3 regions of the Streptomyces sp. NPDC058796 genome follow, and region 3 is predicted to be linked to each of the others. Evidence: riboswitches for the same ligand, from Rfam matches in the RefSeq annotation. Region 3 holds a riboswitch; each other region holds the start of a gene.
What was found. Region 3 has a riboswitch for cyclic di-AMP ahead of ACFW47_RS12235 (transglycosylase family protein). Riboswitches for the same ligand answer to the same signal wherever they lie in the genome.
Positions count from the first base shown of each region.

Region 1: it holds a riboswitch for cyclic di-AMP, as region 3 does, so the genes downstream of both, ACFW47_RS06935 (NlpC/P60 family protein) here and ACFW47_RS12235 (transglycosylase family protein) in region 3, are expected to answer to the same signal.
Region 2: it holds a riboswitch for cyclic di-AMP, as region 3 does, so the genes downstream of both, ACFW47_RS17885 (M23 family metallopeptidase) here and ACFW47_RS12235 (transglycosylase family protein) in region 3, are expected to answer to the same signal.

Region 1 is NZ_JBHYOP010000002.1:354,823-359,094, forward strand. Features, by position in the region: gene ACFW47_RS06930 (tellurite resistance/C4-dicarboxylate transporter family protein) at 1-519, opposite strand, end outside; gene ACFW47_RS06935 (NlpC/P60 family protein) at 547-1,728, opposite strand; cyclic di-AMP (ydaO/yuaA leader) riboswitch at 1,735-1,916, opposite strand; gene pcrA (DNA helicase PcrA) at 2,148-4,272, shown strand, end outside.
Region 2 is NZ_JBHYOP010000006.1:335,788-340,059, forward strand. Features, by position in the region: gene ACFW47_RS17870 (GNAT family N-acetyltransferase) at 1-466, opposite strand, end outside; gene ACFW47_RS17875 (HPr family phosphocarrier protein) at 667-948, shown strand; gene ACFW47_RS17880 (GntR family transcriptional regulator) at 1,098-1,793, opposite strand; gene ACFW47_RS17885 (M23 family metallopeptidase) at 2,005-2,769, opposite strand; cyclic di-AMP (ydaO/yuaA leader) riboswitch at 2,782-2,946, opposite strand; gene ACFW47_RS17890 (M16 family metallopeptidase) at 3,138-4,272, opposite strand, start outside.
Region 3 is NZ_JBHYOP010000004.1:83,668-87,939, forward strand. Features, by position in the region: gene eno (phosphopyruvate hydratase) at 1-1,016, opposite strand, end outside; gene ACFW47_RS12235 (transglycosylase family protein) at 1,286-2,008, opposite strand; cyclic di-AMP (ydaO/yuaA leader) riboswitch at 2,012-2,178, opposite strand; gene ACFW47_RS12240 (transglycosylase family protein) at 2,362-3,435, opposite strand; gene ACFW47_RS12245 (cytochrome P450) at 3,583-4,272, opposite strand, start outside.

The sequences.
Region 1 (4,272 bases), on a different contig from region 3:
CACCAGGGACGCGTGCGCGAGCCACGGCGTCGTCGTCGCCGCGGCGAGCGTGGCGCCGAGCACGGCGAGACCCTCCGTGGCCACGCAGCCCAGGAACACCGCCCCGGGCATCCGGCGCCCCCAGTGCTGTACGACCAGGAAGAGCAGTCCCGGCCACAGCAGTGCCGCCAGCGCCAGCAGCGCCGCCGCCAGGGGCGTCCAGCCGAGCAGCGAGAAGCGGGTGCCGAGCACGGTCGTGGCGGCGACGGCGGTGAGCGCACCCGGCGTCCCCGCCCGTGTCACCCACTGCGCACGCTCGACCAGCAGCAGGTAGACGAAGTTCGCCGCGAGGGTCAGCCAGGCGGCACAGGCCAGGACCAGGGCAATCCGGGACAGGATCTCGTGGCCGGTGAGGTGCAGGCCGACCGACAGGATGCCGGTCGCCATCACCGCGGCACCGGCCGCCGGCGGGCGCTGCGCCCACCAGGCGCGCAGAGGGTAGGGGGAGGCAGGGGAGGCGGGAGAGGCGCCGGACGACATGCCCCCGATGCTAGAGAGCCTCGCGGGTCAGGCCGGTCGCACCACGCTGTGGATCGACCCCTCGCCGTCGTAGTAGACCGACTCCTCGCGGACGTACGCACCCGGCTTCGGGGCGTGGATCATCATGCCGTTGCCGATGTAGAGGCCGACGTGGCTGAGGTCGTCGTAGAAGAAGACCAGGTCACCGGGTTGTGCCTGGGAGACGGGGACGGTCGTGCCGGCGTCCACCTGGTCGTAGGTGGTGCGCGGCAGGGTCACGCCCGCGGCCTTCCAGGCGGCCTGGGTCAGGCCCGAGCAGTCGTAGGAGCCGGGGCCGGTGGCGCCCCAGACGTACGGCTTGCCGATCTGGGCGCGGGCGAAGGCGAGTGCCTTCTCCGCCTTGGTGCCGTAGGAGGCGTCCGGTGCGGAGGGCTCGGTCGTGCCGGTGCCTGAGGAGGTGCCGCCGGACCCGCTCTCCTGCGCCTCCGCCTGTTCCCGTGCCCGCTGCTGCCGCTCCCGTTCCTCCGCCTGCTGCTTCGCGAGTTCGGCGGCCTTGCGGGCGGCCTCCTCCTGCTTCTTCTTCTCGATCGCCGCGAGCCGGGCCTTCTCCTCGGCGGTCAGCTCCGACAGCAGTTCGCGGGCGGTGGCGAGCTTCTTCTGGACGGTGGCCTTCGCCGTCTTCAGGTCGTTCTGCGAATCGGTGAGCGTCTTGAGGCTCTCGGTGGCCTCACGGCGCTTCTTCATCGTCTCGGACTGCTGCGTGACGTAGTCGTCGACCGCGTCCTTCTGGCGGCCGGTGAGCCGGCTCATCAGCTGGTTCTGGTCGAAGTAGTCCTGCGGCGAGTCCGCGAGCAGGAACGTCGCGGTCTGCGGGACCGCGGCGCCCGTACGGTACTGGGCGGAGGCGAAGGACCCCAGCTCCTCGCGTGCCTCGTTGAGCTTCTGGGTGCGCTGGGCGACGTCGTCGAGGAGGTCGTCGACGCGCTTGCGCTGCTTGGCGGTCTTCTCCTTGGCCGCGTTGTACTTCTCGGTCGCCGAACCCGCCTGACGGTAGAGGTCGTCGACCTTCTTCTCGACCTCTTCGAGGCTCGGTCTGCCGTCGTCCGACGGCGTGGCGTTGGCCGACTGGGACAGCAGGGCCACGGAGGTGAGGGCCGCCGTGGCGAGGGCGGGGGTCCGTATGCCTGCGACGCGCGTACCCGTGGGGCGCGGCTTGCGGTGCGACGCCAAGGAGGCGACTCCTTCCAAAGATCCGCCTACCGGGTTAGCTGTCGGGTTCGGGCGGAGTGGTTCCGGAAGGGTTGCCCTACGGCGTGCGCCCCGGCGAGGGCGGTGTGCGCCGATTCACCCCAAGGTTCTCGGTTGGGTCCCCGGCTCCGGGCGCCGTGCGGGCACGCCGGACTCGGCGGAGGCCGCGCGGCCCGGCGAGGTTCGCCGGAGGGGGTCGTGCGGCCTGCCCGCACCGTAGCCAACTCGTGTGGCGGCTGTGAAGGTTGGTGGGTGATATGCCCGATACATTTTCGTGACCTTCGGTGGGAGGATCACTCCAGGTGTGCCGTTCGGTCGCGGGGCGTGTCCGGTGCGGGGGCCACGGCCATTTTCCGGGGCGGGAACCGGTTGTCGGTGGGGCGCCCTAGACTCGGAGAGCGATGAGCAGCCTCTTTGACGACAGCTTCCTGGCGAGCCTCCAGACCCCCCGCGGTCACGAGGAAGAACCTCCGCCGCCGCCCGAGGACGATCACGGACCGGAGCCGGTCCCGCACGATCTGTTCGGCGGGAAGTTCGACGTGCCTCCGGACCGGGACCAGCACTACCGGGACGGCGCCCCCCGCCCCGCCCTGGACCCGGCCGCGCTCCTGGAGGGGCTGAACGAGAACCAGCGCGCCGCCGTCGTCCACTCCGGTTCCCCGCTGCTCATCGTGGCCGGTGCAGGCTCCGGCAAGACGCGCGTGCTCACCCATCGCATCGCCCACCTGCTGGCCGACCGCGGCGTCCACCCCGGCCAGATCCTCGCGATCACCTTCACCAACAAGGCCGCCGGTGAGATGAAGGAGCGCGTCGAGCAGCTCGTCGGCCCGCGGGCGAACGCGATGTGGGTGATGACGTTCCACAGCGCCTGCGTCCGCATTCTGCGCCGCGAGTCGAAGCGGCTCGGCTTCACGTCGTCCTTCTCGATCTACGACGCCGCCGACTCCAAGCGTCTGATGGCCCTGGTCTGCCGCGACCTCGACCTGGACCCCAAGCGCTTCCCGCCCAAGTCCTTCAGCGCCAAGATCTCGAACCTGAAGAACGAGCTGATCGACGAGGAGGACTTCGCCGCCCAGGCCGCCGACGGCTTCGAGAAGACGCTCGCGCAGGCCTACGCCATGTACCAGTCGCGGCTGCGCGAGGCCAACGCCCTCGACTTCGACGACCTGATCATGACGACGGTCAACCTGCTGCGCGCCTTCCCGGACGTCGCCGAGCACTACCGCCGCCGCTTCCGGCACGTCCTGGTCGACGAGTACCAGGACACCAACCACGCCCAGTACGCCCTGGTGCGCGAGCTGGTCGGTACGCCTGCCGAACACCCCGTCGACGTGCCGCCCGAGGCCGAGGTCCCGCCCGCCGAGCTCTGCGTGGTGGGCGACGCCGACCAGTCGATCTACGCTTTCCGCGGCGCCACCATCCGCAACATCCTCCAGTTCGAGGAGGACTACCCGGACGCGACCACGATCCTCCTGGAGCAGAACTACCGCTCCACCCAGACCATCCTCAGCGCCGCCAACGCGGTCATCGAGCGCAACGAGTCCCGCCGCCCCAAGAACCTCTGGACCAACCAGGGCGCCGGCTCGCAGATCACCGGGTACGTCGCCGACACCGAGCACGACGAGGCCCAGTTCGTCGCCGACGAGATAGACCGCCTCACGGACGCGGGCGAGGCCAAGGCCGGCGACGTCGCCGTCTTCTACCGCACCAACGCGCAGTCCCGCGTCTTCGAAGAGGTCTTCATCCGCGTCGGCCTGCCCTACAAGGTCGTCGGCGGCGTCCGCTTCTACGAGCGCAAGGAGGTCCGGGACGTCCTGGCCTACCTGCGGGTGCTGGCCAACCCGGAGGACTCGGTGCCGCTGCGCCGCATCCTCAACGTCCCCAAGCGCGGCATCGGCGACCGCGCCGAGGCGATGATCGACGCCCTCGCCCAGCGCGAGAAGATCAGCTTCCCGCAGGCGCTCAGGCGCGTCGACGAGGCGTACGGCATGGCCGCGCGCTCCGCGAACGCCGTCAAGCGGTTCAACACCCTCATGGAGGATCTCCGCACCGTCGTCGAGTCCGGCGCCGGACCGGCGACCGTGCTGGAGGCGGTCCTCGAGCGCACCGGCTACCTCGCCGAGCTGCAGGCCTCCACGGACCCGCAGGACGAGACCCGCATCGAGAACCTCCAGGAACTCGCGGCGGTCGCCCTGGAGTTCGAGCAGGAGCAGGGAGAGGGCGAGGAGACCGGCACCCTGGCGGACTTCCTGGAGAAGGTCGCCCTCGTCGCTGACTCCGACCAGATCCCCGACGAGGAGGACGGCGACGGCGTCGTCACCCTGATGACCCTGCACACCGCGAAGGGCCTGGAGTTCCCGGTCGTCTTCCTCACCGGCATGGAGGACGGCGTCTTCCCGCACATGCGCGCCCTCGGGCAGGCCAAGGAGCTGGAGGAGGAGCGACGCCTGGCGTACGTCGGCATCACCCGCGCCCGTGAGCGGCTGTACCTGACCCGGTCCACGCTGCGCAGCGCCTGGGGCCAGC
Region 2 (4,272 bases), on a different contig from region 3:
TGTTGGCGGGCAGCACCTCGGCGGCGAAGCGACGGATGCCGCGCTCCCGGGCGACGGCGGCGATGTGCTCCAGCAGCGCGGAGGCCACGCCGCGCCCCTGGTGGGCGTCCTGGACGAGGAAGGCGACCTCGGCCTCGTCGGCGGGCGCGGTGGCGGGCGCTCCGCCGGCGCCGATCCGGTCGTAGCGTACGGTGGCGATGAACTCGCCGCCGACGGTGGCCGCGAGTCCCACCCGGTCCACAAAGTCGTGGTGCGTGAAGCGGTGGACGTCCTTGGCGGACAGGCGAGGGTACGGCGCGAAGAAGCGGTAGTACTTCGACTCGTCGGAGACCTGCTCGTAGAAGCTGACCAGGCGCTCGGCGTCATCAACGGTGATGGGGCGGACGCGCGCGGTGCCGCCGTCGCGCAGCACCACGTCGGCCTCCCAGTGGGCGGGATACTCGTGCCGGTCCGACGAGGTCTGCATGGGCCCCAGAGTACGGCTCGCGTACGACAACGGCGCGAGGCAGTCTGTGGAGGACGGAAGGTCGGGCCGAGGCCGCGGTCCGACGATCACGCGGGGCGGCGCGCGGTGCCGTCCCGGCACGCTTCACGATGTGGGAAACTGGTCTAGACAAGACTGGTCTAGACAACACGAAATCTTGAACACCTGAAGGGCAGCATCACATGGCTGAGCGCCGCGTCAACGTCGGCTGGGCCGAGGGCCTCCACGCCCGCCCCGCCTCCATCTTCGTCCGAGCCGCCACGGCCACAGGCGTCCCGGTCACGATCGCCAAGGCCGACGGTTCCCCCGTCAACGCGGCCTCCATGCTGGCCGTCCTCGGCCTCGGCGCCCAGGGCGGCGAGGAGATCGTCCTCGCGTCCGACGCCGAGGGCGCGGACGCCGCCCTGGACCGGCTGGCGAAGCTGGTCTCCGAGGGCCTCGAGGAGCTTCCCGAGACCGTCTGACCGACGGAAAGAGGAAGACCGAACGGCCCGCCCGGAGCACCGGGCGGGCCTTTCTCTTCCCATCCAGGGATCGCGCCACCGCTTTTCGAGGACATTCGGAGGCAACGGAAAACGCCTCCGATGAATACCTCTTGTATACGGGCCGCGTGTTAATACCGCGGGCTCGGCGTGTTTACGGCACGTTGCGAATTCCTCACACCCTCGGTCCGCTCGCCCTCGGGGGCGAACCGCAGTCGGTACGCGGGAGCGGACCGCTCGGTGTGCAGTGCCATGAGCGCCCGCGCGCGCTCGCCGTCCCCCCGGGCCACCGCGTCGGTGATCGCGCCGTGCTCCGCCCAGCAGCCCGCCTGATCAGCCGGCGCCGCCACGGAGTACATCCAGGCGATCTTGCGGCGCAACTGGGTCAGCAGGGATGCCAGGGAGGGACTGCCGGCGGCCTGGGCGAGGGTCTCGTGGAACCATCCGTCCAGTGCGCGCAAGTCCTCGCCGTGGCCCTGCCCGGCGCGTTCCTGACCCAGCCTGACCAGCCCGCGCAGGACCTTGAGGTGGGCCTCGGTGCGGCGCCGGGCGGCCCGTGCGGCACCCAGGGGTTCCAGGAGGGCACGGGTCTCCAGCAGGTCGGCGGCCTCCTGTTCGGTGGGTTCCGCGACGCACGCACCCGCGTGCCGCCGGGTCACCACGAAGCCCTCGGCCTCCAGCGTGCGCAGGGCCTCGCGGACGGGGACGCGGGAGACTCCGTAACGGCGGGCGAGGAGTTCCTCGGTGAGGCGGCCGCCGCGCGCGTGGACACCGGCGACGATGTCGTCCCGGATCGCCGTGCACACCGAGTGCGCCGGAATACGCATGCCCGACCTCCGCCTTAATCCCCGTGAGACGTCGACGATTGACGCGTGTTCGGTGACTCTAGGCCAGGCGGGCGGATATTCCGACGCCGGGTCGGATTTCATGGCCATTTTTTGGACAGCGGTCGTGTTCCGCGACCGCACGCGGAAATGGGAAAGGCCCCGGCTCGGGGAGCCGGGGCCTCTCCAGGACCTTGCCGTCAGCGGTCCGTCGTCAGACGTTGACGCCGTGGGAGCGGAGGTAGGCGACGGGGTCGATGTCCGAGCCGTACTCGGCGCCCGTACGGGCCTCGAAGTGCAGGTGCGGTCCCGTGACGTTGCCGGTGGCACCGGAGAGGCCGATCTGCTGGCCGGCGGAGACCGACTGGCCCACCGAGACGCCGATGGACGACAGATGGCCGTACTGCGTGTACGTGCCGTCGTGCATCTTGATCACGACCTGGTTGCCGTACGCCCCGCCCCAGCCGGCCTCGACGACGGTGCCAACGCCGACGGCGTGCACGGTGGTGCCGGTGGAGGCGTGGAAGTCGATGCCGGTGTGGCTGCCGGAGGACCACAGGGAGCTGCCGGCCCGGTAGGCGGTGGAGACGTACGAGGCGGTGATCGGCGACACGAAGGTGTTGAGTCGCTCGCGTTCGGCCTCCCGCGCGGCGCGCTCCTTGGCCTCGCGCGCCTCCTCGGCCGCTTCGGCGGCCCGCTCCCGCGCGGCCTCCTGGGCCGCCTCACGGGCGGCGGCGAGCTGGGCGGCCTGCTCCTGGGCGGCGGCCTGCGCGTCGATCTCGTCGGCTATGGAGTCGCCGATGGAGACGACCGGGGTGATCCCGGTCTGCTCCGCCTCGGACTCGGCGGCGAGCGCCGGTGCGGCGAGGGTGCCGACGACGCCGGTGGTGGCGAGGGCCGCGACTCCCGCCGCGCGGGCGGTGGTGCGGTGCATCCGGCTGGGACGGCGGTGCTTCCCGGTGGCGCGCGTGAACGCCATGTAGAGGCTGGTCCTTTCCTTCCCTCTCGCCTACCGGGTTAGCTGACGGGTTCGGAGGTGGAAGGTCTCCTACGGACCCCCTCGCTGCACGCGCGGGCGTCCGATTCACCCCAGGGACTGCGATGGGTCCCCGGCTCCCCTGGCTCGCGCCGTACGGGGACTCGGCGATGGCTGTCCGGTGCCGCGGGTGCGGCGTACTGCCTGACGAACAGCCCGGAAGACGCTAAGCGCGGTTGCCTTCAATCCTCAAACGCAACAGGCTTTTTGTAGCGCATGCCACAGGGCAGACAGGCTGTCTCTCCCTCAATTCGGACAAACGGTGGCCCTGGTGACACTCGGGTCACCAGGGCCACCACGCGCGCGCGGCGCTACTCGGCCGACACCACGGTGACTTCACCGATGCCGAGGGCCTCGACGGGCGCCTTGATCTGCGCGGCGTCGCCGACGAGCACCGTCACCAGGCGGTCCACCGGGAAGGCGTTCACGACCGCCGCCGTGGCCTCCACGGTGCCGGTGGCGGCGAGTTGGCGGTAGAGCGCGGCCTGGTAGTCGTCGGGCAGGTGCTGCTCGACCTGGTCGGCCAGCGTGCTCGCCACGGCCGCCGCCGTCTCGTACTTCAGCGGCGCCACACCCACCAGGTTCTGCACGGCGACGTCGCGTTCGGCGTCGGTGAGTCCGCCTTCCGCGAGCGTGCGCAGCACCGTCCACAGGTCCTGCAGCGCGGGGCCGGTGTTGGGGGTGTCGACGGATCCGCTGATGGCGAGCATGGCGGCACCGGTGCCGTCGGGCGCGGAGAGCAGGACCTGCCCGAACGCCCGCACGCCGTAGGTGTAGCCCTTCTCCTCGCGCAGCACGCGGTCCAGGCGGGAGGTGAGGGTGCCGCCGAGGCAGTAGGTGCCGAGCACCTGCGCGGGCCAGACCCGGTCGTGCCGGTCGGCACCGGTGCGGCCGATCAGCAGCTGCGTCTGGACGGCGCCGGGACGGTCCACGATGACGACCCGGCCCCGGTCGTCGGCGGTCACCGGGGGCACGGGGCGCGGTTCGGCGGCGGAACCGGTCCACCCGCCCAGGGTGTCGCCGAGCAGCGCGCCGAGGTCGATGCCGGTGAGGTCGCCGACGACCACCGCGGTGGCCGTGGCGGGACGCACGTGCTTCTCGTAGAAGGCCCGTACGGCGGCGGAGTCGACGTTCGCCACCGTTTCCTCGGTGCCCTGGCGCGGGCGCGACACGCGCGAGCCGGCCGGGAACAGCTCCTTGGAGAGTTCCTTGGCCGCGCGGCGGGCCGGGTTGGCCAGCTCGTGCGGGATCTCGTCGAGCCGGTTGCGGACCAGGCGTTCGACCTCACCGTCCGCGAACGCGGGCGCCCTGAGGGCGTCGGCGAGCAGGCCGAGCGCCTTGGCGAGGCGCGAGGCGGGCACCTCCAGGCTCAGCCGGACGCCGGGGTGGTCGGCGTGGGCGTCGAGGGTGGCGCCGCAACGCTCCAGCTCGGCGGCGAACTCCTCG
Region 3 (4,272 bases):
ATCTGGTTGACCTTGACGAGGAGCGCGTTGGCGGCGTTCTCGTCGATGCCGCGGGCCAGGCGCTCCGGGTTGGTGACGAACAGGTCGTCGCCGACGAGCTGGACCTTGTCACCGAGCTTTTCGGTGATGGTCTTCCAGCCCTCCCAGTCGTCCTCGAACAGCGGGTCCTCGATGGAGACCAGCGGGTACGCGTCGACCAGCTCGGCGTAGTACTCGGTCATCTCGGCGGCCGAGCGCGTCTTGCCCTCGAAGGTGTAGGCGCCGTCCTTGTAGAACTCGGAGGCGGCCACGTCGAGCGCGAGGGCGATCTGCTCGCCGGGGGTGTAGCCGGCCTCCTTGATCGCCTCGAGGATGAGGTCGAGGGCCTCGCGGTTGGAGCCGAGGTTCGGGGCGAAGCCGCCCTCGTCGCCGAGGCCGGTGGCCAGGCCCTTGCTCTTCAGGACCTTCTTCAGGGTGTGGTAGACCTCGGCACCCCAGCGCAGGGCCTCGGAGAAGGACTCCGCGCCGATCGGCGCGATCATGAACTCCTGGATGTCCACGTTGGAGTCGGCGTGCGAGCCGCCGTTCAGGATGTTCATCATCGGCACCGGCAGCAGGTGCGCGTTGGGACCGCCCAGGTAGCGGAAGAGCGGGAGGTCGGACGCCTCGGAGGCGGCGTGGGCGACGGCGAGGGAGACGCCGAGGATGGCGTTGGCGCCCAGCGAGCCCTTGTTGTCGGTGGCGTCCAGGTCGAACATGGCCTGGTCGATCAGGCGCTGCTCGGTGGCGTCGTAGCCGACCAGCTCCGGGCCGATCTGCTCGATGACGGCGAGGACGGCCTTCTCGACGCCCTTGCCCAGGTAACGGCCCGCATCGCCGTCACGGAGTTCGATGGCCTCGAAGGCGCCGGTGGAGGCACCGGAGGGAACGGCGGCACGACCCGTGCTGCCGTCGTCGAGGCCGACCTCGACCTCGACCGTGGGGTTGCCTCGGGAGTCCAGGATTTCCCGGGCTACGACGACGTCGATGGACGGCACGAGCATCTCCTTCTTCAATGTGACGCTTCGGTGTGACGCGCGCGGGTCCGAGGACCGCGGCGGCTCTGCGGGACCGAGCCTAACCGGCTCCGGGCGATCGGCCAGCCGATCGCCCACCCGCTGGACAGAACCGAGAGTAAATTGTTTCCGAACGGAACAAAGACGTTTCCGAAAACCCGTTCGCAATCGCGGACGGATCCGGGGCGTGAAAAACCCGCCCCGGTGCGTACGGGGGAACACGCACCGGGGCGGGAGCAGGGGGCCGCCGCTTACTTCAGGTGCAGCTGCTGGCCCGGGTAGATCAGGTCGGCGTCGTCGACGATGTCGTCGTTCAGCTTGAACAGCTTCGCCCAGCCGCCCTCGACGTCGTGCTCCTCGGCGATCGAGCTGAGGGTGTCACCCTTGACGACCTTGTACTCGCCGTCGCCCTTCTCGACCTTCTTGCCGGTCGGGGTGGTGACGGTCTTCTTCTCGGCGGGCTTCTCGGCCTTCGGCTCGGCGGCCGGGCGCTCGTCGGAGCGGGAGGCCTTCTGCTCGGTGGAGCGCTCGGCGGTGGAGCCGCTGTCCTGGCTCTGCGAGGAGCCGCTGTCCTGGCTCTCGGAGCCGCCGCCGGTGTACGCGGCGTTCGACAGGCCGGTGCCGCAGACCGGCCAGGCACCCTTGCCCTGGCCCGCGAGCACCTTCTCGGCGATCTCGATCTGCTGCGCCTTGGTCGCCTGGTCGGCGGTCGCGGCGTACTGCGTGCCGCCGTAGCCGGCCCAGGTGGAGGCGGAGAACTGCAGGCCGCCGTAGTAACCGTTGCCCGTGTTGATGGACCAGTTGCCGCCGGACTCGCACTGCGCGACGGCGTCCCACTCGGACGCGGTGGCGGCGGAGGCGTTGCCGGCCGCCATCAGCGGGGCGGCGACGGCGGCACCGGTGACACCGGCGACGGCGACGATACGGGTGGCCTTGGACGGGCGGCGGTGCTTGCCCTTGCCGGAAAACAGCATGGTTGATCCCCTCACCGACGCCTGCGAGGTGAGCTGTCGGGTTCGGGCCGGTTGAGTTGCCCGGCCGGGTTCCTCGCGGAACTCGGCTTCACCCCTAGCCGCTCCGGCTCAACTGCCCGGTGCGGCACCTACCTTGGGTCCCCCGCTCCTGCCTGCGGCGCTCGAAGCGACGACTGTTCCCGTACGGCCGCTGGCAGGATTCGGCGTTGCGGCAGCCGGGGCCCGCGGTGGCGAGCGGTCATGACCGTAGACACGCGCTCCGCGGTTTTTCAAAGACGATCACGGCTTCTGAGACCTATCTCTCACGAGATCCAAAACGGACATACAGCCTCTAACCGTGACGTGAACTCCCCCTACTTTTCGCCCGATTCGCCCGTGACCGTGAGCGTCTGACCGGGCAGGATGTGGTCCGGGTCGGACCCGACGACGTCCTTGTTGCCGGCGTAGAGCGAACGCCACCCGCCGTCGAGCTCAAGGGAGTCGGCGATGCCCCAGAGACTGTCGCCGGAACGGACCGTGTACGAGCCGTCCACGGCCTCCCGGGCCTCACCCTCACCGCGCGAGGCGTGCCGGCCCGAAGAGGCGTCCGCACGGTCGTCCGCGCGGCCGCTCGTCGCGCTCTCGTCGGCACTGTCACCACGGTGCCGCCCCGCACCCGACTCCCCACCACCGGCGGCCGCCGAAGAACCGTCACTCTGCCCCACCTTGTCCGTTTCATCGGTCTTGGTGGTACCGGTGGACGAGCTGCCGGATTCCTGCGGGTCGGCACTTGCCGCCGAGCCGGATTCGGCCGATGCGCCCGTCTTGGGCGTTTCGCCCTCATCGGTCGACGAAGGGTCAGAAGTCGGCGAAGGAGACGACGAAGGCGACGCCCCGGCGGCCGGGTCGGACGCCTCGCCCGAAGCCGTCGAGCCGGACGTGCCCGTAGACCCGGACGGGTCGGCCGTGCCGGACGGGTCACTCGTCTCCGGAGCGGTGGGCGCCTGCGAGGGGTCCGCGGTCCCCGGCGAGCCGTCCCCGGCCGAACCCGTGGCGCCGTCCACGATCCCCGAGTCGTTGCCCAGTCCCGCGAGCAGACCACAGGTCGGCCAGGCGGCGATGCCCTGGTCCGCGTGTATCTTCTCGGCGATTCTTATCTGCTGGGAGCGGCTGGCCTGGTCGGCGCTCCGCGCGTACTCGAGGCCGCCGTACCGCTCCCAGGCCTCCTGGGAGATCTGGAGGCCGCCGTAGTACCCGTTGCCGCTGTTCTGGCTCCAGGCTCCGCCGGTCTCGCACTCGGCGACCCGGTCCCAGTTCGCGCCGTCGGCCGCGTGGGCGCCGGTGGCGCCGAGGAGGGGGATCGCGATGGCGGAGCCGGTCACTCCGGCGGCGACGACCAGGGCGGGGGCCTGGCGGGGGCGACGGTGACGACCGTTCCCGGAGAGCATGCGACGACCTTTCACGAGACAGCGGGGACCGCGCGGCGGTAATGCTCAGGCCACGTTGATCCGTGAACGTATAGGCAGATGATCGCTTGTCACAAGTTCATGCCGCGCAGATCACGTGAAGATCACAAAGTTGAGCGCGTGTCACTTTTACTTCGGGGGCGGACCATGACCCGCCGATGTTGCAACGGGTGTGAAGGACACGGGCAAGGTGCGCAGACCTCGCATGATGAGCCCGCCGCGCCAGCGCAGTTCCTCCGGCTCCGCGGCGAGCCGGAGGTCCGGGAGGCGGGTGAGGAGCGTGGCGAGCGCGGTCTGTCCCTCCAGCCGGGCGAGCGGGGCCCCGAGGCAGTAGTGGATGCCGTGGCCGTACCCCAGGTGCTGGCTGTCCCGGCGGGCGAGGTCGAGGGTGTCCGGGTCCGTGAAGCGCTCCGGGTCCCGGTCGGCGGCGGCCAGGACGACGAGGACGGGGTCGCCGGGCGCGATGTCCTGCCCGCCGAGGGAGAGAGGCCGGGTGGCGAAGCGCCAGGTGGCCATCTCCACCGGGCCGTCGTAGCGCAGGAGTTCCTCGACGCCGGTCTCCAGCAGCGCACGCTCGCCGGCGGCGAGGGACCTCTGCAGGCGGTCCCGCTGCTCGGGGTGGGTGAGCAGGGCGTACGTGCCGTTGCCGATCAGGTTGACGGTGGTCTCGAAGCCGGCGAAGAGCAGGATGAAGGCCATCGCCGCGGCCTCGTTCTCGGTGAGGTGCTCGCCGTGGTCGGAGGCGCGGATCAGGCCGGAGATCAGGTCCTCGCCGGGGCCGGGCTGGGCCGGCAGCGCGGCACGCTTGCGGTGGATGAG